DNA from 4 places in the Sphingobium salicis subsp. salicis genome. Region 1 is predicted to be linked to each of the others. Evidence: riboswitches for the same ligand, from Rfam matches in the RefSeq annotation. Region 1 holds a riboswitch; each other region holds the start of a gene.
What was found. Region 1 has a riboswitch for cobalamin ahead of VHN57_RS00355 (TonB-dependent receptor plug domain-containing protein). Riboswitches for the same ligand answer to the same signal wherever they lie in the genome.
Positions count from the first base shown of each region.

Region 2: linked by a shared signal. The riboswitch ahead of VHN57_RS23735 (cobalamin biosynthesis protein CobG) and the one ahead of VHN57_RS00355 (TonB-dependent receptor plug domain-containing protein) in region 1 are both predicted to bind cobalamin.
Region 3: linked by a shared signal. The riboswitch ahead of cobW (cobalamin biosynthesis protein CobW) and the one ahead of VHN57_RS00355 (TonB-dependent receptor plug domain-containing protein) in region 1 are both predicted to bind cobalamin.
Region 4: linked by a shared signal. The riboswitch ahead of VHN57_RS22365 (TonB-dependent receptor plug domain-containing protein) and the one ahead of VHN57_RS00355 (TonB-dependent receptor plug domain-containing protein) in region 1 are both predicted to bind cobalamin.

Region 1 covers NZ_JAYRCS010000001.1:64,112-69,757, reverse strand. Annotated here, with positions in the region: gene VHN57_RS00360 (FecCD family ABC transporter permease) at 1-619, opposite strand, end outside; gene VHN57_RS00355 (TonB-dependent receptor plug domain-containing protein) at 606-2,462, opposite strand; cobalamin riboswitch at 2,634-2,875, opposite strand; gene VHN57_RS00350 (threonine ammonia-lyase) at 3,015-4,007, shown strand; gene dapF (diaminopimelate epimerase) at 4,048-4,860, shown strand; gene mtaB (tRNA (N(6)-L-threonylcarbamoyladenosine(37)-C(2))-methylthiotransferase MtaB) at 4,863-5,646, shown strand, end outside.
Region 2 covers NZ_JAYRCS010000001.1:4,911,163-4,916,808, reverse strand. Annotated here, with positions in the region: gene VHN57_RS23755 (cobalt-precorrin-6A reductase) at 1-522, shown strand, start outside; gene cobJ (precorrin-3B C(17)-methyltransferase) at 483-1,265, opposite strand; gene cobI (precorrin-2 C(20)-methyltransferase) at 1,262-1,984, opposite strand; gene VHN57_RS23740 (precorrin-8X methylmutase) at 1,981-2,610, opposite strand; gene VHN57_RS23735 (cobalamin biosynthesis protein CobG) at 2,610-3,662, opposite strand; cobalamin riboswitch at 3,943-4,154, opposite strand; gene VHN57_RS23730 (DUF6538 domain-containing protein) at 4,503-5,597, opposite strand.
Region 3 covers NZ_JAYRCS010000001.1:4,591,189-4,596,834, forward strand. Annotated here, with positions in the region: gene hmgA (homogentisate 1,2-dioxygenase) at 1-1,253, shown strand, start outside; gene fahA (fumarylacetoacetase) at 1,250-2,542, shown strand; gene maiA (maleylacetoacetate isomerase) at 2,539-3,183, shown strand; gene VHN57_RS22155 (Rieske (2Fe-2S) protein) at 3,180-3,557, shown strand; cobalamin riboswitch at 3,588-3,827, shown strand; gene cobW (cobalamin biosynthesis protein CobW) at 4,005-5,057, shown strand; gene cobN (cobaltochelatase subunit CobN) at 5,057-5,646, shown strand, end outside.
Region 4 covers NZ_JAYRCS010000001.1:4,641,166-4,646,811, reverse strand. Annotated here, with positions in the region: gene cobT (nicotinate-nucleotide--dimethylbenzimidazole phosphoribosyltransferase) at 1-514, opposite strand, end outside; gene VHN57_RS22370 (DUF1636 domain-containing protein) at 511-918, opposite strand; gene VHN57_RS22365 (TonB-dependent receptor plug domain-containing protein) at 918-2,873, opposite strand; cobalamin riboswitch at 3,011-3,203, opposite strand; gene VHN57_RS22360 (ABC transporter substrate-binding protein) at 3,270-4,130, shown strand; gene VHN57_RS22355 (acyl-CoA thioesterase) at 4,143-4,541, opposite strand; gene VHN57_RS22350 (S9 family peptidase) at 4,541-5,646, opposite strand, start outside.

The DNA.
Region 1 (5,646 bases):
CGCCGACCGCGATGCAGGGCAGCGCCAGCAGCAGATGGTCGATGCTGCGATTTTCCAGGCTCCCCATCAGCCAGCTCATAATCTCCATCGCGGCAAAGGGATTGGGCGACAGGTTCAGCGCCAGGCTGATTCCCGCCCCCGCCAGCGTCGCGACGGCAATGCCGGCCAGGATCAGCGTCAACGGGCTTTCCGACGGCCCGGCAAGCAGGAACAGCGCGCCGATCGCCGCCAGCGCGGTGACGATCGCCAGCAGTGGCAACGCCATCGGGTGCAGTTCGGACAGGCCGAAATAAAGCGCGATCACCGCCCCCAGCGCCGCCGCATTGGACACGCCCAGCACGGCGGGTTCGGCCAGCGGATTGCGCAGATAGCCCTGCAATGCCGCACCCGACAGGCCCAGCATGGCGCCGACCAGCAGGCCGATCGCCATGCGCGGCAGGCGCAGGTCGATGACGATCGCCCGCGCCACCATGTCGCCGCCGCCCGCCAGCACGGACAGGATGCGCGCCGGCGCGATCGTCACCGATCCCAGCGCGACCGACGCGATGCCCGCGACCAGCAGCAGGGCGATCAGCCCCGGCAGCAACAGAGGATGCCGCCGCCCCTTAGAAGCGGACACGCACGCCGCCATAGGCCGACCGGCCATAGGTGCCATAGCCATAGGCGGTGGCGTAATCCGCATCGAACAGATTGTCGATCCGGCCATAGACTTCCAGATGGTCGCCCACGGGGAAGGTCGCGCGCAGCCCGGCCAGCCCATAGCCGTCGAGCCGGCGGGTGTTCGCCGTGTCGTCATAGCTGTCGCCGACCATGGTCAGCGTCGCGCCGGTCGACAGGCCGAAGGACCAGAGATAGTCGGCCGACAGGCTGACCGCATTGGCGGCGCGGCGCGGCAGGCGATTGCCGTCGGTGGCCCCGCCCGACCGGTCGCGCGCATCGACATAGCTGTAAGATGCCGCCACCGTCAGCGCCTCGACCGGCTTCAGCGTCAGCGTCGCTTCCACGCCCTTGGCGCGGGTCCGGTCCAGATTGCCATAGGTGTAGGTCGCATAATCATAATTGATCTGGTTGCGGGTATCGCGCCGGAAGGCGGTCAGCGACAGCACCGCCTTGTCCCCGTCCAGGCTCTGGTCGAAGCCGATATCATAGCTTTTCGACCGTTCCGGCCGCAGCGCGCTGTTGCCGCTATAGGTGTCGTAGAGCTGATAGAGGGACGGCGCCTTGAACCCCTCACCATAGGAGAGGCGGATATTGGTGGCGCCGGCGTTCGGCGTGTAATTGGCGTTGGCACCAAAGGTGGTCGCGCCGCCGAACTGGCTATGATCGTCATGGCGCAGCCCACCAGTGACGGCGAGGCCGGCAAGCGGCTTCACCACCGCCAGCGCATAGACGCTGTCGATGTTCGCCTTCGCGCTCGCTATGTCGCCAAAGCCGAAATACTCATAGTCCGGCCGCTCATGCTCATAGCCGAAGATCAGCTTGGCCTGATCCACCGGGGCATAGACGCCCTCATATTCGAACCGCAGATTGGTGCCCGAATAGCCATAGTCCGGGTCAGTGCCGCGCACGAAATAATAGTCGCGATCGTTGCGCATCCAGGTGACGGCAGCGCGGTTGGTCAGCTTGCCGTCGAGCAGCGCCAGGTTGATCCCGGCATAGCCGACATATTGGTCGAGCTTGCTGACGTCGCTGCTGTCGGCCGGCGCGCCGAAGAAGCTGTCATAGTCGAGATCGGCATGGATATAATAGCCGCGCAGGTCGAGGCTGAGCGTGTCGGAAAAGGCGATCTTCAGCTTGGCGTTGGTGGCGATATTCTCATAGCCATCCTTCTCCACGCCGCCGAACGACCGGCCGACCGAGGAAATGCCGTCGGTGTTGAAATAGGCGACGCCCAGCCCGCCCGACACCGCGCCGCGCGTGCCCGACACATCGGCCTTGGCGTTCAGCGTGTCGCTATAGCCATAATCGGCCGAGGCATTGACCTCGAAACCCTCGCTCGGCGCGCCGGTCATCACATTGACCACGCCGCCGATCGCCTGGCTGCCATAGACCACCGAGTTGGAGCCGCGCAGCACTTCGATCCGGCGGATATTGCCGGTCAGCAAATGGCCGAAATCATAGCCGTCGCCGATGCCGCTCGGGTCGTTGACCTTGACCCCGTCGATCAGCACCAGCGTCTGGGTCGTCTCCGCCCCGCGCAGCGACACGCCGGTCACGCCGCCGGTGGAGCCGTTGCGGCTGAAACGGACGCCCGGCGTGGTGGCGAGCAGTTCGACGACATCGACCGCCTGGCGCGTTCTGATCGTGTCGGCATCGATCACCGTGATCGCCTGGCCGACCTCGTCGCGCGGCTGCGCAATGCCCGAAGCGGTGACGACGATATCGTCATCCTGTGCCAGATCCTGGGCCAGTGCCGGCGTAGCGGCCAGCAGCGCGATCAGCGAAATCCCCAACGTCTTCATTTTATCGTCCCCCGGCGTCCGTCGATTTGGAACCGGGGCGTCCGCACAAGCGGTCGCTGCGTGAGGATCGGGAAGACGCCAGCGCCCCGCCCCACGCACCGATGCGGCCCCGGCCGCCATGGGCGTCGCTCGACGGAAACACCGCGCCATGGCCATCCCCTGGGCCAGGGCAAGAGCGACCAGACGCCGGCAGGTCTCCTGGCTCGCGGGTCAGGGCAACGATGCGCCAGCCTTCCCGGACCTGTCGGTCCAGTGGCCGGTTCCGGCTCTCCCCTTTTGAAGAGCTTGGGAACCCTGCGTATCGCGCTCACCGCTTACAGTTGCAGGGACAGCCGCGGATTTGGAAGGGCTTCGCCCCCCGCACCGCATTCCCGTTTTCAGCCCTTGCGGGCACCGGCGCGATCATGCGCGTCCGGGGCTTTTGACCGCCCCGGCGCGCGGCCCCCATAAGCCAAAGCACAAGCCCTGCCAAGCGGGCCAGGATCGCCCCGGCGGATCGTTGCGCGGCGCCGGCGGGCGGCTATGCAGGGGCCTCTTACCGAAGGAGCCGACATGTCCGATTCGCTTGCCATCACTGCCGCCGACGTCGCCGATGCCGCGCGGCTGATCGCGCCGGCGGCGGTCCGCACCCCGCTGATCGAGAATGCCGCGCTGAACGATCTCTGCGGCCGGCGTGTGCTGGTGAAGTTCGAGGGGGCCCAGCATAGCGGATCGTTCAAGTTCCGCGGCGCCTATAACCGCCTCGCCCGACTGAACGCTGCGGAACGCGCGGCGGGCGTCGTCGCCTGGTCCTCGGGCAATCATGCCCAGGGCGTCGCCTTTGCCGCGCGCCTGCTCAGCATTCCCGCCACGATCGTGATGCCGGCCGATGCGCCGGCGATCAAGACCGCCAACACCCGCGCGCTGGGCGCCGAGGTCGTCCCCTATGACCGCTTCACCCAGAGCCGCGAGGAAATCGCCACCGCCCTTGCCACCGAACGCGGCGCGACGCTGGTTCCCTCCTTCGACGATCCCTTCATCATCGCCGGCCAGGGCACGATCGGCCTGGAGATATTGGAGCAAGCGCAGGCCGCCGGCGCCGACCTCACGCAGATTCTCGTCTGCTGCGGTGGTGGCGGCCTGGTCGCGGGCACGGCCACGGCGGTCAAGGCCGCCCGCCCGGACATCAGCGTCTATGCGGTCGAACCCGCCGGTTTCGATGATACCGCCCGCTCGCTCGCCAGCGGCACGCGCGAAAGCGTCTCGCCCGACGCGCGCAGCATCTGCGACGCGCTGCTGGCGCCCAGCCCCGGCGCGCTGACCTTCCCGATCAACCATGCCCTGCTGGCCGGCGGCCTGGTCGTCAGCGACGATCAGGTGCGCGACGCGATGCGCTTCGCCTTCACCACGCTCAAGCTGGTGGTCGAACCGGGTGGCGCGGTCGCCCTCGCGGCCATGCTGACCGGCCTCGCCCCGCCCACCGACGGCGCCACCGCCCTCGTCATCTCCGGCGCCAATGTCGATCCGGCGGCCTATGCCGCGATCATCGGCAGCCAAGACGCCTGACCGCTGGTCTTTTGCCCCGTCCCGCACTAAATGCGGCGCCATGATGAGCCGCTTTTCCAAGATGCATGGTCTGGGCAATGATTTCGTCGTGATCGACGCGCGCCAAGCGCCGGTCGCGATGACGGAGGCGCGCGCCCGCGCCATTGCCGATCGCCATGCCGGCATCGGCTGCGACCAGTTGATCGTCATCGGCGATGCCGAGACCGGCGACCAGGCCGACGTGTCGATGCTGATCTTCAATTCCGACGGGTCGGAAGTGGAAGCCTGCGGCAATGCCACCCGCTGCGTGCCGCTGTTCGTCGGCAAGGACGTGCTGATCCGGACCAGGGCCGGGCTGCTCGACGCCAAGGGCGTGGACGGCGGCGCCAGCGTCGACATGGGCGCGCCCCGCTTCGACTGGGACGCGATCCCGCTTGGCTATCCGATGGACACGCTGACGATGTCGGCCAGCTGGGAAGACCTGCCCGCCCCGGCCGCCGTCAATGTCGGCAACCCGCATGTGATCTTCTTCGTCGAGGATCTGGACGCGGTCGATTTCGAACGGCTCGGCCCGCTGATCGAGCATGACCCGCTTTTCCCCGCCCGCGTGAACGTCAATTTCGCGCAGATCGTCGGCCCGCAGCACCTGCGCCTGATCGTCTGGGAACGCGGCGCCGGCCTCACCCGCGCCTGCGGCACCGGCGCCTGCGCCACCGCCGTCGCGGCGATCCGCCGCAAGCTGATGGCCGGCCCGGTGACGGTCAGCCTGCCGGGCGGCGACCTGGAGATCGACTGGGCACCGGGCGGCACGATCCGCATGACCGGCCCCGCCACCCATGTGTTCGACGGCGAGGCGGACTGGGACCGCTTCTGACCGTGGCCGGTCCCGACATCATCACCCTGGGCTGCCGGCTCAACATCGCGGAAAGCGAAGCGATCCGCGAAATGGCCGGCGCACAGGACGACCTGATCGTCGTCAACAGCTGCGCCGTGACGGCCGAGGCCGTGCGCCAGACCCGGCAGGCGATCCGCCGCGCCCGGCGAGACCGCCCCGAAGCCCGCATCCTCGTCACCGGCTGCGCTGCCCAGACCGAGCCCCAGACCTTCGCCGCCATGGCGGAAGTGGACGGCGTGATCGGCAACCGGGAGAAGCTGGAGGCCGCCGCCTTCGCCCCGGTGGCGGATAAGGTCAACGTCTCCGACATCATGGCCGTGCGCGACACCGCGCCGCACATGGCCAGCGCCTTTGCCGAACATGCCCGCGCCTTTCTGGAGGTGCAGAATGGCTGCGATCACCGCTGCACCTTCTGCATCATCCCCTATGGCCGGGGGAACAGCCGCTCCGTCCCCGCCGGCGCGGTGATCGACAAGGCGAAGCAACTGGTCGATGCGGGCTATAGCGAGATCGTGCTGACCGGCGTCGACGTCACCAGCTATGGCCCCGACCTGCCGGGCAGCCCCTCGCTCGGCCAGCTTGTCGAACGACTGCTGCGTCATGTCCCGGACCTGCCCCGGCTGCGCCTTTCCTCGATCGACAGTGTCGAGATTGACGAGCGGCTGTTCGACCTCATCGCCCATGAGCCGCGCATGATGCCGCATCTGCATCTCTCGCTACAGGCCGGCGACGACATGATCCTCAAGCGCATGAAGCGCCGCCATG
Region 2 (5,646 bases), 4.8 Mb from region 1:
CATGCGGTGGCGGCTGCGCATGGGGCGGGGATCGCCCATGCCGCACTGACCCGTGCGCCCTGGACGCCGGTCGCCGGCGATCGCTGGACCACGGTGCCGGACATGGCAGCGGCTGTGGCCGCGCTCGACGGCCCGCCTCAGCGGATCATGCTGGCCCTGGGGCGCATGCATGTGGAGGACTTCGCCGCCCAGCCCCAGCATCATTATCTGCTGCGCTTCGTGGATGCGCCGGACGCAGTGCCGCCCCTGCCCGATCATGCCCTGATCGTGGATCGCGGCCCGTTCACGGTGGCGAACGACACCAGCTTGCTGCGGGACCATCGCATCGACCTGATCGTCGCCAAGAATGCCGGTGGCACGGGCGCAGCCGCCAAGCTGAACGCCGCGCGCGCACTGGGCCTGCGCGTGCTGATGATCGACCGGCCGCCGCTGCCCGAGCGGCAGGAGTTCCACCGGCCCGAGGATGTGCTCGACTGGATCGCTCATCCCGCCGCCTCGTCGGGGATGCCGCGCGGCGTATAGAGGATCGGCCCGCGCGCCCGCTCGATGATGCGGGTCCGGCTCGACCCGACGATCACCATGGTGCGCATGTCCGCCATGTCCGCGCGTGCCTGCCCCAGCGGCACGATATGCAATGTCTCCTGCGCGGTGGTCACGGCGCGGGCGAAGAGGATCGGGCGCGCGTCGCCACAAAGCTCCCGCAACAGCGCCAGCGTGCGCACGAACCCTTCCGGCCGCGACGCCGACCGGGGATTGTAGAAGGCCATGGCGAAATCCGCCTCCACCGCCAGCCGCAGCCGCTTTTCGATCAGGGCCCAGGGCTTGAGATTGTCCGACAGGTTGATCGCACAGAAATCATGGCCGAGCGGCGCGCCCGCACGCGCCGCGGCGGCCAGCATCGCGGTGATGCCGGGCAGCACGCGAATGTCGATGTCGCGCCAGGGAGCGGGTCCGGCCTCCAGCGCCTCGAACAGGGCGGATGCCATGGCAAAGACGCCCGGATCGCCCGAGGAGACGACGACGACCCGCCGCCCCTGCGCCGCCAGCTCCAGCGCATGGGCCGCCCGATCCAGTTCCACCCGATTGTCCGAAGGATGCAACATCAGCCCCGCACGCGGCGCGACCCGCGCGACATAGGGGATATAGCCCACCACGTCGGTCGCGGCAGCCAGCGCGGCGTCGACCTCCGGCGTCACCAGCGCTTCGTCCCCCGGCCCGAGCCCCGCGATCGCGATCCAGCCCCCCTCTCCCGCGGCGAAATTCATGGCCGGCGCCCCTGGCCGTGGATCAGCAGGATCGAGAAATAGGGCGTCACCCTGTCAACATCGGCCAGCCGGGTCACGCGCTGTTCCGGCATGGCGGCATGTTCGACCAGCCATGCTTCATCACTGCGCCCGGCCGCCGCCACCGCGCGGCGCAGCTTGGCGAGGTGGCGGCCGATCTTCATCACCACCAGCGCGTCGGTATCGCGGATGCGGCGGACCAGTTCCTCTTCCGGCAGCGTCGCCATCGCCACGGTCAGCACATCGTCACCCCAGGTGATCGGCAGGCCGGTCGCATTCCAGGCACCCGACATGCCCATGATTCCGGGGACCACTTCAACCGGGACCAGACCCGCCAGCCGGCTGTGCAGATGCATGAAGGAGCCGTAGAAAAAGGGATCGCCCTCGCACAAGACGACCACATCCTCGCCCGCCTCCGCGATCGCCAGCAGCCGGCCGGTGCAATCGGCATAGAAGGCGGCAAGGCAGTCATTGTAGCGCGGATCGGTGAGCGGAATTTCGGTCGTCACCGGATATTCCATCGCCAGTTCGATCGCATCGTCCCGCAGCATGCCCTGCGCGATGCGGCGCGCCTGCCCCGGCCGACCGGCCTTGCGGAAATAGGCGACATGCCGTCCCCCCCGCACCAGCCGGTCCGCGCGCACGCTCAGCAAGTCCTGCGCGCCGGGGCCGAGGCCCACGCCATAGACGGTGCCGCTCATTCCGCGCGGCTCGCCAGCGCATTGATCGCCGCGACCGTGATTGCGCTGCCACCCAGCCGGCCGTCGACGACGCAGCAGGGCACGGGCTGCGCCGCCCACAGTGCCGCCTTGGATTCCGCCGCACCGACGAAGCCGACCGGGCAGCCGATGATCGCCGCGGGGCGCGGACAGGCCGGATCCTCCAGCATGTCGAGCAGGTGGAACAGCGCCGTGGGCGCATTGCCGATGGCAACCAGCGCCCCGGCAAGATGCGGCCGCCACAGTTCCAGCGCGGCGGCGGACCGGGTATTGCCCATCGCCCGCGCCATGTCCGGCACGGCGGTGTCGTGCAGGGTGCAGAGCACGGCATTGTCGGCGGGCAGGCGCGCACGCGTGACCCCTTCCGACACCATGCGCGCATCGCACAGCACCGGCGCCCCTGCGGCCAGGGCCTGCCGCGCCGCCGCTGCAAAGCTCGGCGAAAAGCGGATATGGGCCGCAAGGTCCACCATGCCTGCGGCATGGATCATGCGCACGGCGACCGGCTCCTCCTCGGCAGCAAAGCGCCCGAGGTCGGCTTCGGCGCGGATGGTGGCGAAGGACTGGCGATAGATCGCCGCGCCGTCCCTCTCATAATCATGGGGCATCAACAGGCTCCGAAATGGGCAAGAAGGTCGGTGGCGGTGAGGTCAGGACGGACGGGCGCCGATCCTGCGCGGGCATGGAAGGCAAGGTCGTAGCGCCCGTCCCGCCCCGTCAGCACGATGTCGGCCGGCATCGCACAGGCACAGCCCTTGGCGCAGCCGGAGACATGAAGGCGGCCCGCCACATGGGGGGCCAACTGGCGGGCGAGGTCGCGCGTCTCCACGCTCGCCTGCGGACAGGTAGGTGCGCCGGGGCAGGCCTCCACATGGATCAGCGGGTCGGCAGCGTCGGCGGACAGGCCAGGCAGTTGTCCTTCGGCCAGCAGCATGCGCCATGGGGTCAGCCGCATGGCCGGCGCGTCGAGAAGATGCCGCGCGTCGATCCGGCCGAAGGGAAGGCCATAGGCCAAGCCGCCATCCCATGCGCCGGGGACCAGTCGCGGGCGTGGCGACGCGGCCTCTGCCGTGCCCGTTGCCCAATCCGGCAGGGGCGCATCATGCCGGGCCATGCGCCCCGCGCGCGCGCCGTCGCTCTCCACGAACCATCGGGCGAGCGCGAGCAGCGCATCCACTTCGCCGCCGCTATCCACCGGCACGCCTTGTGCCCGCCCCTCCGCACGTAAGATCAGGCCGCCATCGCGCGCCCGCTCGATGCGAAAATCCCCCGCTTCGCCGGACATGAGCGGCGCGGCGCCGGCATCGATGACGAAGCCCATCTTGCCCGGCAAATCCGGCAGTTCGTTCAGGCGATCGAGCAGCTGGCTGGCGATGCGATGGCTGTCGTCGCCTTCGCGCCAGTCCGGCGCGATCATCAGCATCCGCGCGCCCTCGCGCCGGGCATCGCCGTCCACCAGGCCCAGGTCGAGCAGCCGGTCGAGCAAGGGGCGCCAGCTTTCGTCGCGCACACCGCGGATCTGGAGGTTCGCGCGCCGGGTCATGTCGATCAGGCCATTGCCATGGGCGATCGCCGCTTCGCCCAGCCCGGCCATATCGTCGGCCGAAAGACGGCCGAGGCGCGGCTTCACGCGCACGATCAGCCCGTCGCCCGCCGCCATCGGGCGCCAGGCATCGGGACACCAGCCCCGAACGGCCGGCCCGTGGGCCCCCGCATGGTTCGCGGTCGCCCTATCCCTGCCCGCGCCGGTCTGGCTCACAGGCACATCCTCCGCGCGCCGGGACGCAACCAGGCGGGGCTTGCCGGCATCGCCGGTCGGCGCGAGGCGGCAGGCAGGCGCGACAGGCGCCCGACACCACGCGGCCGTGCAGCCCCAGCCACACGCTTCGCCGCCCAGACGGAAGAGAGACCGTGCCATGACCAATCCCTGGGTCAGGACAAGAGCGACCGAAACGCCGGCAGGTCTCCTGGCTCGCGGGTCGTTGCGGGATGCACGCCTTCCCGGACGCTCTGTCCAGTGGCTGCCCTCATGGGCTCGTGCATCGCGCTATCCGCTTACAGTTGCAGGGACAGCCACGGAATAAGGGGCCAGGCCCCCGCACCGCATTCCCGATTAAGTTCCTTGCGGAACACCGGCGTCAGTTATGCAATGCACCAACATGAACCGGCGCATCGATGATGCCCTAATCGAAACATCAGGCTTAGCCAAGACGCGGAATATGGACCGGCAGGACCGCCCGGACGCATATCCGCCCCGGCTCAGGACGAGTAGAGCGCCGAATAGAAAGCCCGTACGCCAATATTCGTTTAATTCTCGAAATTTTTTCCAGATCGATCTTAAATTTCGACGCTTCCTCTACATCGCTTGTCATAGACCATACAATCAAGCCTAATGGATGCCAAATCTTGGCATTTTCTCAATCGCTTGCGCAAGAACATCAATTGGCCAATAACCATATTTCTCGCCAATCGATCGAGGCGCATGCCATTGAATAACATCTCAAATTTCTAGATCGATACCAGCACGTCGAGCCAAGGTCTTGAACAGATGACTCCAAGCGTGATTGGGCTGAAGATGTGGATCATCAACACCAAGATCACGCACCCATCTCGCCAGCCGTTCTCCAACTTTCTTGTGATACGGATTTGCGGCACAACCTCCTCTTCCAAGCGAGCGATTATAAAAAACCGGTCCATCTCCATGGGCACGCGCCATTTCCACCACACCTTGGCCGATCAGATCGGCATGCAACGGCACCAATCCCGCCGATCCTGACTTTGTCGATCCCGCCTCTGGCGTGATGTGAATAAGCCCCCCCTCGCGTTGTATGAAGTCACACCCTCGAAGCTGCGCAATTTCGCCCACGCGCGCCCCTGTATAAGCGTATAGGAACGGAACCCAACGTCGCGCACGCCGGTGAGCTTCAGAGACACCCCCATGATCTCCGCCGAGTGCTGCCCGCAGGATCGTTCTTGCCTCAACGTCCGTGAATCCTCGCTCACGCAAACGTGCGGGCTTCGCCACCCGCACCGAAATGCCGGTCACGGGGTTCGTTGATATCTTCCGGTTTTCCGTAGCCCACCCAAACACAACCTTGAGGCCAGCGAGATAGACCTCCCGCACGCTGCGGCCGGAGATGCCAGATCGAAGTAGCTCTTCCTTCCAACGAACGATATCATCCGCCGACACCTTCGCCGCATCATCATGGCCGACCCATCTCTTGAAATGAGCGAATACAGGCCTCCAGCGCTTGATCGTCGAAGCAGCAGGTTTCCGTTCGCGCAGATAGCCGTTGATGATCGCCTCGAATGGCACCTTTTTGGGTGCTGGCGCTGGATCGATCAGACGCGCCTGAGAGATCATTACCGGCTTCGACGGTGGCGCATCATCTTCGTCAAGCCGCCCCTCACGCGCAGCCTCGATCCGAGACTGAAACCTGACGATCACCGAAGCTGCCCGACGATTAGCCTCTGATCGAGACACTCGTCCCAGTCGTCGAGTGAGATTGGATTTTCCGATGATCGACTGAAGCGTTTTCGGGACGGCCATGCGGACCTCGAAACCACCATCTGCGGTCGCCCGGAGATATGTCATCGATCTCATTCTGTAGCGCCGTTGTATAGCGGTTGAACGCTCGGCAGCT
Region 3 (5,646 bases), 4.5 Mb from region 1:
CCGGCGCACTGCCGGTGGGGCGCAATTCGCCCCAGCGCGTGCCCTATGGCCTTTATGCCGAGCAATTGTCCGGTACCGCCTTCACCGCGCCGCGGGCGGAGAACAGGCGCAGCTGGCTCTATCGCATGCGGCCAGCGGCGGCGCATCCGCCGTTCGCGCCCTATGATGCTGCAGCCTTGCTGCGCAGCGCGCCGTTCGACGAAGTGCCGCCCTCACCCAACCGGCTGCGCTGGAACCCGCTGCCATTGCCTGAGGGTGACGTTGATTTTATCGACGGCCTCACCAGCTATGCCGGCAATGGCGATGTCGCGGCGGGACAGGGTTGCGCCGTGCATCTCTATGCCGCGACGGCCTCTATGATCGACCGCGCCTTCGTCTGCGCCGATGGCGAGATGCTGATCGTGCCGCAGCAGGGGGCGCTGCGCATCGTCACCGAACTGGGCGTGATCGACGTCGCGCCATTGCAGGTCGCGCTGATCCCGCGCGGGGTTCGATTCCGGGTCGAGCTGATCGAGGGCGCGGCGCGCGGCTATGTCTGCGAAAATTACGGCGCGCCCTTCCGCCTGCCCGATCTGGGGCCGATCGGTGCCAATGGCCTGGCCAACCCGCGCGATTTCGAGGCGCCGGTCGCGGCCTATGAGGATGTCGAGCGGCCCTATGCGCTGGTGCAGAAGTATATGGGCCGCCTGTGGACAACCATGCTGGACCATAGCCCGTTCGACGTCGTCGCCTGGCACGGCAATCTGACGCCGCTGCGCTATGACCTGACCCGTTTCAACACGATCAACACGGTCAGTTTCGACCATCCCGATCCCTCGATCTTCACGGTGCTGACCTCGCCGAGCGAGACGCCGGGGACCGCCAATATCGATTTCGTCATCTTCCCGCCGCGCTGGATGGTGGCGGAGGACACATTCCGGCCGCCCTGGTTCCATCGCAATGTGATGAGCGAGCTGATGGGCCTGATCCATGGCGAATATGATGCCAAGGCGGGCGGCTTCGCGCCCGGCGGCGCGTCGCTGCACAATGGCATGGTCAGCCATGGCCCCGACCGCGCCAGCTATGACAAGGCGATCGCCGCCGACCTCCAGCCCCAGCGCATCGCCAACACCATGGCCTTCATGTTCGAAAGCCGCATGGGGCTGCGCCCCACGCGCTGGGCGATGGAAAGCCCGCTGCTGCAACCCGATTATGATGATTGCTGGTCCGGCTTCCGCAAGGCCCAGCTTCCCCCGATGAACGAGACCCCATGAGCTATTGGCACATAGACGAAACCCATGATCCCGCCCGCACCAGCTGGGTTGCGAGCGCGCAGGATCATGGCGATTTCCCGATCCAGAACCTGCCCTATGGCCTGTTTTCGCCCGCAGGAGCTTCGCCGCGCGCCGGTGTCGCGATTGGCGACGCCATTTTGGACCTGGCCGCTTGCGTCGGCGCCGGGCTGATCGATTGCGCGCCGCTGCTGGAAGGGCAGCTCAATGCGCTGATGGCGCTGCCGGTGGCGGAGCGGGTCGCCCTGCGCCGCCGGATCAGCATTTTACTGTCGGACCCGGCGCATCGCCCGGCGGTCGAGCCGCTGCTGCACCGGGCCGCCGACTGCATGCTGCACCTGCCGGCGCGGATCGGCGACTATAGCGACTTCTATGTCGGCATCCATCACGCCAACAATATCGGCCGCCAGTTCCGGCCCGACAATCCGCTGCTGCCCAATTATAAATATGTGCCGATCGGCTATCATGGCCGGGCGTCCTCGATCCGCCCGTCGGGCGATCCACTGGTCCGCCCGCGCGGCCAGCGCAAGCCGCCCGAAGCCGATGTGCCGGTGGTCGGCCCGACCGCCCGGCTCGACTATGAGCTGGAACTGGGCGTATGGATCGGCGCCGGCAATGATCTGGGCAGCCCGATCCCCATCAGCGAGGCGGCGGATCATGTCGCCGGCTTCTGCCTGCTCAACGACTGGTCGGCGCGCGATTTCCAGGCGTGGGAATATCAGCCGCTCGGGCCGTTCCTCGCCAAGAATTTCCATTCGACCATTTCGCCCTGGGTGGTGACGCCCGAGGCGCTGGCGCCGTTCCGCATCGCCCAGCCGCCCCGGCCCGAAGGCGACCCGGCGCCGTTGCCTTACCTCAGCGATGCCGATGACCAGACCCATGGTGCGCTGGCGCTGACCTTGGAAGTCTATCTCTCCACCCAGGCGATGCGCGACGCAGGCCAGCCGCCGATGCGGCTCAGCCAGGGGCCGGCGAGCAACATGTACTGGACCGTCAGCCAGATCGTCACCCATCATGCCTCCAATGGCTGCAACCTGATGCCCGGCGACTTGCTGGGCAGCGGCACCATCTCCGCCCCTACGCGCGAGGGCTATGGCAGCCTGATGGAGATCAGCAGCGGCGGGCGCGAGCCGATCGAGCTGCCGTCGGGCGAGACACGCTGCTTCCTGGAGGATGGCGACGAGGTGACATTGCGCGCCACCGCGTCCGCCCCCGGCCATGTGTCGATCGGCTTTGGCGAATGCCGCGCGATGGTCGTGCCGGCGCGATGAGCGACCTTATCCTCCATGGCTATTGGCGATCGAGCGCGAGCTATCGCGTGCGGATCGCGCTGGCCTTGAAGGGCGTCGACTATGCACAGGTCACTCATGACCTGCGCAGCGGTGCGCAGCGCGCGCCCGACTATCGGGCGCTGGCGCCGCAGGGGCTGGTGCCCGCGCTGGTCGATGGCGACACCGTGCTGACGCAGAGCGGCGCGATACTGGAATGGATCGAGGCGCGCTGGCCGCAGCCGCCCTTGCTGCCCGCCGATCCCGGCGATGCCGCGATCGTCCGTGCCATGGCCGGCATCATTGCCTGCGACATTCATCCACTCGGCAATCTGCGCGTGTTGCAGGCGCTGCGGCAGGATTTTGGTGCCAGCGAGGATCAGGTCCGCGCCTGGATCGCGCGCTGGACCGGCGAGGGGCTGGCCGCGCTCGAAACACTGGTCGCCCGACACGGCAGCACCCATGCCTTCGGGGACGGCCCGAGTTTCGCCGACTGCCATATCGTGCCTCAGCTCTACAATGCCCGGCGCTTCGGCGTCGACCTGACGCCCTTTCCGCGGCTGTGCGCCGTGGACGCGGCGGCATGCGCGCTCCCCGCCTTTGCCGCCGCGCACCCCGATCGCCAGCCCGACGCCGACGCATGAGCGACGCCGACACGCGCCTGTTCGCGACGCCGGCGGGCGTGCGCCTGTGCCCGATCGCGCAAATCGCCGACGGCAAGGCGCGCAATTTTGTGCTGCAGATGCGCGCCGGCCGCTTCCATGGCTTTGCCGTGCGCACCGGCGATCATGTCGTCGGCTTTGTCGACCAATGCCCCCATGCCGGCCTGCCGCTGGCGCAGCAGCTGGACGATTATCTGACCCCGGATGGCAGCCATATCCGCTGTAGCTGGCACGGCGCCATTTTCCGCCGCGACGATGGTGTCTGCGTCGGCGGGGCGTGCGTCGGCCAGCGCCTCACGCCCTGGCCACTCGCCATCGCCGATGGCTGGATTGTCACCGCTGCCCAAAGCGACTAGGAACCGGCCCAGGGACGGCGCTTCGCATCGTCCCGACATGATCGCGCCGGTGCCCCCACGGGGGCTTAAAATGGGAAGGCGGTGCGGATGCCATGGCATCCAAGTCCGCAGCTGTCCCTGCAACTGTGAGCGGCGAGCGTGATGAACAGCGCCCTCCCCAGCCGGGAGGGCAGCCACTGGGCCGGACGCTAAATCCTGCGAGGCCTGGGAAGGCCGTTCCTCCCGCTATGACCCGCAAGCCAGGAGACCTGCCGGCGTTTAGGTCGCTCTTGCTTTGGTCCAGGGGATGGCCGGGGCACGGTGTTCCGTCTGAGCGACAGGTTGGCGGCTGGAGCCGCGCGGTCACGCATCTGCGGGCGAACAAGCGCCCGTCCGCGATGCGGGCCGGCCGTGCGTGCGCGCCCGGTTCGCTCCCGCCCCGGTTGCTCCGGCGCGCGAGTATTTGTCATGGCCAACACTGCATCTGCCAAGATTCCGACCACCGTCATCACCGGCTTTCTGGGCGCGGGCAAGACCACGCTGATCCGCCATCTGCTGGAAAATGCGAAGGGGCGCCGGCTCGCCCTCATCATCAACGAATTTGGCGATGTCGGCGTCGATGGCGAACTGGTGAAGGGCTGCAACGACGCCGCCTGCCCGGAAGAGGATATTGTCGAACTGGCCAATGGCTGCATCTGCTGCACCGTGGCCGACGATTTCCTGCCGACCATGACCGCGCTGCTCGACCGGCCGAGCCCGCCCGACCATATCATCATCGAGACGTCGGGCCTGGCGCTGCCCAAGCCGCTGGTCAAGGCCTTCCAGTGGCCCGACATCCGCACCCGCGCCACGGTGGACGGCGTCGTCGCGCTGATCGACGCCGATGCGGTCGCCGCCGGTCGCTTTGCCACCGACGAGGCGGCGCTGGCCGCCGCGCGTGCCGCCGATCCCAATCTGGACCATGACAGCCCGCTGGAGGAATTGTTCGAGGATCAGCTCGCCTGTGCCGATATGGTGGTGCTGAACAAGAGCGACCTGGTCGATGCCGACACGCTGGCCGCGGTCGAGGCGCAGGTCGATGCCGAGACGCGGCCCGGCGTGAAGATCGTCCGCGCCGCTCATGGTGCGGTCGATATCGGCGCGCTGCTGGGCATCGTCGCGGCGGCGGAGGATGATCTTGACGCCCGCCCCTCGCACCATGAGGCGGAGGGCGAGGATCATGACCATAATGATTTCGACAGCTTCGTCGTCGGCGGCGCTGCGGTCGCCGATCCCGACACGCTGGTGGAGGCGCTGTCCGCGCTGATCGCCACCCATGACGTGCTGCGCGTCAAGGGCATGGTCGCGGTTGCCGGCAAGCCGATGCGTCTGGTGGTGCAGGCGGTCGGCCCGCGCATCCAGCATTTCTTCGACCGCCCCTGGCAGGCGGGGGAGGCGCGCCGGACCCAGCTGGTGGTGATCGGCCAGAAGGGGCTGGACCGCGCCGCGATCGAGGCCGACATCCAGGCCGTGCTCGGCTGATGCATCTCCTGTCCGCCACGCCGGGAACGATCAGCGACGGCGAGGAGGCGATCGACCTCGATCAGCCGCCCGGCGACATCGTCATCCTGACCGTGGCGGACAGCGATCTGGCCTGTTTCGCCGCCGCTGCCGCGCGCCTGCCCGATGACGCGCCGAGCGTGCGGCTGGCCAATCTGTTGCAGCTCAAACATCCCTATTCGGTCGATCTCTATGTCGAGAAGGTGATCGCCAAGGCGCGCTTCGTCTGCGTCATCCTGCTCGGCGGCAAGAGCTACTGGCCTTATGGCGTGGACGAGATTGCGCAGGTCGCACGCGAACGGGGCATCGCCTTCGCCGCGATCGCCGACGGGCGGGAGGGCGATCCGGCGCTGGATCGTGCTTCCACCGTGCCGGCGGCGATGCGCGAGCAGTTGCGGGACTATCTGCGCCAGGGCGGCACCGCCAATGCTTTGTCCTTCCTGCGCTGCGCCGCCCGGCTGACCGGCGCGGATGCGGGCGAGCCCGACCATCCGCTGCCGATCGCTGACGCCGGCCTCTACCTACCCGGCCATGACCGGCCGGGCGTAGCCGAACTGCGCGCAACCTGGGT
Region 4 (5,646 bases), 4.6 Mb from region 1:
CTGCGGCGGCGGTCGAATTACCGATCCCCATCTCGCCCACGACCAGCAGGTCCAGATCCTCTTCGGCCGCCGCCGCGCCGATCGACAGCGCGGTCAGGCACTCCTCGTCGGTCATGGCGGGCGCGACGGTGAAGTCCGCCGTTGGCCGGTCCAGATCGATCGATCGCACCGCCAGTTCCAGCCCGGCGACACCGGCCAGGGCATTGATCGCCGCGCCGCCGGCGGCGAAATTGGCGACCATCTGCGCGGTCACGGCGGCGGGATAGGCGCTGACGCCGTGGACGGTGAAGCCATGATTGCCGGCAAAGATCGCGGCACGCGCCCGCTTCAGGCGCGGCACCGCGCGCCCCTGCCAGCTTGCCATGAAGATCGCGACATCCTCCAGCCGGCCGAGCGCCCCCAATGGCTTGGTCAGTTCGGCCTGCCGCGCGCGTGCTGCCGCGCTCGCCAGTTCCTCGGCCGGCGGCAGGTTGGCCAGGGCATTTTCGAAATCGGTGATCGAGGCGAAGCTCATTCGACGACAAATCCTTCCGGCGGGGTACGGGTGATGAAATGGCCCTTCACGCCTTCGGGCCATTCGCGAAAGGCGACGCGGCCATGCTCGCTGGCGGCATAGGCAATGGCGTAATCGAGGATCGCGCGTGCCGCATCGGCATCCGGGGTGAACCGCCCCATGACATAGCCGACCTTGCCCGGCGCGCGCAGATGGACGGTGCAATGATCCTGGCAGGCGAACAGGCAGGGCATGTCCTGCACCGCGACGGTGGCATAGCGCGGGTCGGAGGCCTGCACGCTGCGCAGCGCCTCCGCCAGCCGTGCCCCGCCACGCACGCCCTCCTCATCCTCCCGCGCTTCGGCCGAATGACGGCAGGTATTGCAGGCGACGATGGCGGGGCCGGGTTCGACGGGACGCAGCATCAGAAGCGCCCCCGGAAGCCGGCATAGATGCTGCGGCCGAGCGTGCCATAGCGATAGGCCGTCATGTAGTTCTCGTCGAAGAGATTCTCGACGCGGGCGAACAGGCGCAACGCCGGGGTGAACGCATATTCGGCGCGCAGGTCGACCAGTGTATAATCGTCCAGCCGGGTGGTGTTGGCCGCATTGTCATAGCTGTGGCCGGACCAGCGCACCGCCGCGCCGGTGGTGAGGCCGAAGGGCCAGGCATAGCTGATCGAACCATTGGCGCTGTTCCGCGGCCGACGCGGCAGCCAATTGCCTTCGTTCGCGGTGCCGTCCGAACGATCCTCCGCCACGGTCCAGCTATAATTGCCGTCGATCGTCAGCCCCTTGACCGGCTCGACCGCTGCCTGCGCCTCTATGCCATGCGCCTTGGCGCGCGCGACATTGAGATAATAGCCATAACGGCGGGTGGTGGTGCCGGGCGTGAAGCAGAGCGGATCGGTCGAACTGGAGGAACAGCTATTATAGATGATCTGGTCGGTCGTGGTCCGATCAAACCAGGTCGCACCCAGTCGCAGTTTCTCGCCAAAGAAACGCTGCTCCGCGCCCGCTTCCCAGCCATGGGCGCGTTCGGGATCGAGCGCCTGATTCCCATATTCGGAAAAGAGCTGATAGAGGGTCGGCGCCTTGAACCCCTCGCCATAGCTGGCGCGCAGCACCGTCCCGGTCGGCAGCGCCCAGACGCCACCAGCGGAAAAAAGGGTCCGACCGCCATAGCGGTTATGATCGTCATAGCGCAGCCCGCCGGTCAGGGTCAGGCCCGTAATCGGCTGGGCATTGAGCTGGCCATAGACGCTGGTGATCTCCGCCTTGCCGCGGGCCGGATCGGGAATCGGCACCGAAAGCGACGCCGAAGGTGACACGCTGCGGAAGCGGCTATTCTCATTCTCCACCCCGAACAGCGCGGTCCAGCCATCGGCGATCGCGAAGCTGCCCTGATATTCCAGCCGCTGGTTGCGCCCCGCCGCGTCGAACGTCTGCTTGCGCTGGTTGCGCGGATCATAATTGTCGCGATCGGTGTCGGTATAGCCATAGCCGAAACGGTTGCGGAAGCGGCCGTCGAGCAGTGCGACGTTAAGGCCGGCATAGCCGACAAATTCGCGATTGGTGCCATAGGCGGGGCTTTCCGCGCTGGTCGCGTCGAAATCGACATGGCCATCGGAATAATAGCCGCGCAGGTCCGCGCTGATCCCGTCCGCCAGCGCAACCTCGACCCGGCCGGTGACGCTGCGGTTGGTATAGCCGTCCTTCTCCTTGCCGCCAAAGGCCGGGCTGATCGCGGAAATACCCTCGGTGGTGAAACTCTGGCCGCCGATCCGCCAGCTGACCGGGCCGGTCTTGCCGCCCAGCGCCGCGCGGGCACTGACGGTGTCGCGCGATCCCGCCTCGACATCGAAACTCCCCTCCAGCGCCTTTTCGGGCATGGCGGTGACGACATTGACGACGCCGCCGATCGCCTGGCTGCCCCACAGGGTCGACTGGGGGCCGCGCAGCACTTCGATCCGCGAGGCATCGCCGACCAGCAGATTGGCGAAATTATAGCCGCCGCCGGCCGACGAGGGATCATTGAGCTTCACCCCGTCGATCACCACCACGGTCTGGTCGGATTCCGCGCCGCGGATGCGCAGCGACGTCGCCGTGCCATAGCCGCCATTGCGCGAGATGCTGACGCCGGGCGTGCGCAGCAGCAATTCGGTGACGCCCAGATCCTGGGCCCGGTCGATCGCTGCCTTGTCGAGCACGGTGACGGAGGCCGGCACCTGATCCACCGGCGTGGCGAGGCGGGTCGCGGTGACGAGGATAGAGGATGCCCCGGCATCGGCCGCGGCATCGGGCGGCGGCGCCTGCTGCGCCTCTTCGGCGAAAGCGGTGGTGGAGAGAAGGAAAGTACAGAAAGTCAGATACTTGAACACATAAGCCCCCGGACGAGGGACCGCATCCCAGGGACGATATCGGTGCCCGGCCGGGCGCGACATGGTCCCCGCACCTATGCGGTCCACCTGTCGCCACGCGGGTTCACCCCCGTCCGCTCGGCACACCCTGTCCGCGCGAAGGACGACCGCGATGGGCAGGTCTCCTGGCTCGCGGGTCATCGCTGATTCATGCCGCCTTCTCAGAACCTTGCGGTCCCAATGGCATGTGGCACAAAAGCTCGCCGCTCACAGTTGCAGGGGCAGCCGGGGTCTTGAACCCCATTCCCTTTTCATCCCCGCTGCCGGGGAACCTGTCGCAGTCCGGGCGATAGGCGAGCCCGACTGGAGCGTCAATCTTCCTTGCCTGGCGGAGCGCGCGGGCTAAGGGAGATGGCCATGCGGATTTTTGCGCCCATCGGCCCCGGCAAGGGGATGATCGCCCTGATGATCGCCCTGGTCGGTGGCGCCACATTATGGGCGGCTACCGCGCGCCAGCCTGCCAGTGCCAGCAAACGTCCGCAACGGATCGTGTCGCTCAACCTGTGCGCCGACCAATTGCTGGTCGCGCTGGCCGATCGCGACCAGATTGCCGGCCTGACCCATAATGCCGGCGATCGGCAGATGTCGGCGGTGGCGGCCGTAACGAAGGGCCTGCCCATCCTCGACGGATCGGCCGAGCAGATTTTGGCGACCAATCCAGACTTGGTGATCGGCATGCCGGCACGGCGCAATCCGGCGATCGCGATCCTCAAGGCCCAGCATTATCCCGCCGTCGATCTCAAGAGCGCGGACAGCTATGCCGATATCATCGCGTCGATCCGCACCGTGGCGCAGGCGACTGGCCATGCCGACCGCGGCGAAGCGATGATCGCGCGGATGGACCGGGAGCTTGCCGCCCTGCCCCGCGCGCCGAAGCCCAAAGTCGCGGCCTATTATCAGCGGCGCGGCTACATGACCGGCACCGGCACGCTGGTCGACGGCCTGATGACGCGGGCGGGCCTGCGCAACCTGGCCGCCGACTTGGGCAAGCCGGCGATCGCGCAGGTCAGCCTGGAGGAGATGGTCGCGGCACGGCCAGACTATCTGATCGTCGAGAGCGCCACCGACCGCGTCACCGACCAGGGCACCGAAATGCTCCATCATCCCGTGCTACGCGACATAGCGCGCATCAGCCTGCCCCAGGCCTGGACCGTGTGCGGCGGACCGGCCTATGTACAGGCGGCACGCGCCCTCTCCCAGGCCGTCAGCGCCCGCTGAAGCTGGGCCGGCTCAGCCCTCGATGAAGTTGGCGGCTACCTCGGCCGGCACCCGCATCAGCCGGCCGCTTTCCTTGTCGATCATCGCCCAGGTGGATTTGGCAGACACCTTCACCTTGCCGTCCGGTCCGGTGAACTCGATCAGCCGGTCGAACCGCGCGCCGCGCGGTCCTTCCGGAATCCAGGTGCGGCCCGACACGACATCGCCCTCGGTCACGTTGCCGCGATAATCGACCTCATGCCGGGTCACGACCCAGATATAGGCATCGACATGGGCCGGGTCGGCATCGGTCATCCAATGTTCGACCGACAATTGCTCCATCCACTGCACCCACACCGCATTGTTCACATGGCCCAGCACATCGATATCCTCGGGCCGCGCGGTGAATTGCTTGGTGAAGCTCGACGCCATCAGCCTTCCACTCCCAGCTGCCACAGGATGAACGCAAATTCCTCGGCGGTCTCGTGCAGGCTCTCGAACCGCCCGGACTTGCCACCATGTCCCGCGCCCATATTGGTCTTGAGCAGCAGGATATTGCTGTCGGTCTTGGTGGCGCGCAGCTTCGCCACCCACTTCGCCGGCTCCCAATAGGTGACGCGCGGGTCGTTGAGGCCAGCGGTCACCATCAGCGGCGGATAATGTTGCGCGCGGACATGGGTGTAGGGATCATAGGACTGGATGGTGCGGAATGCGGCCTCATCCTCGATCGGATTGCCCCATTCGGGCCATTCGCCCGGCGTCAGTGGCAGCGTCTCATCCAGCATGGTGTTGAGCACATCGACGAACGGCACATGCGCCACCACCGCGCCCCACAGGTCGGGATCGGAGTTGATGACCGCGCCCATCAGCTCGCCGCCGGCCGATCCGCCCGAAATGCTGATCCTGCCCTTGGCCGAATAGCCAAGATCGATCAGCCCCTTCGCGACATCGACGAAATCGGTGAAGGTGTTGGTGCGCTTGTCGAGCTTGCCGTCCAGATACCATTGCTGGCCCATATCGTCGCCGCCGCGAATATGGGCGATGGCAAAGGCAAAGCCGCGATCCAGCAGCGACAGGCGGCTGGTCGAAAAGCCCGGCTCCATCGCCAGACCGTAGGCGCCATAGCCATAAAGGTGCAGCGGCGCGCTGCCATCGCGGGGGAAGTCGGCGGGATAGACGATCGACACCGGAATCTGCGTGCCGTCGCGCGCCGGGATCATCAGCCTCTCGGTGGCGTAGCGGCTGGCGTCATAGCCCGAGGGAATTTCCTGGACCTTGAGTATCTCCAACTCACCCGTTGCCAGATGATAATCATAGATGGTGTCGGGCGTGACCATCGATTCATAGCCGATGCGCAGCTTCGTCACCTCATATTCGGGATTGTCGTCGAGACTCGCCGAATAGCTGGCTTCCGGGAACGGAATGCGCTTTGCCGCATGGGTCGCATAATCGCGCAGCTCGATCTGGTCGAGCCCGTCCTGCCGTCCTTCAGTGACGTAGAAGGTCTTGAACAGGGTGAAGTCGGTCAGGTAGAAAT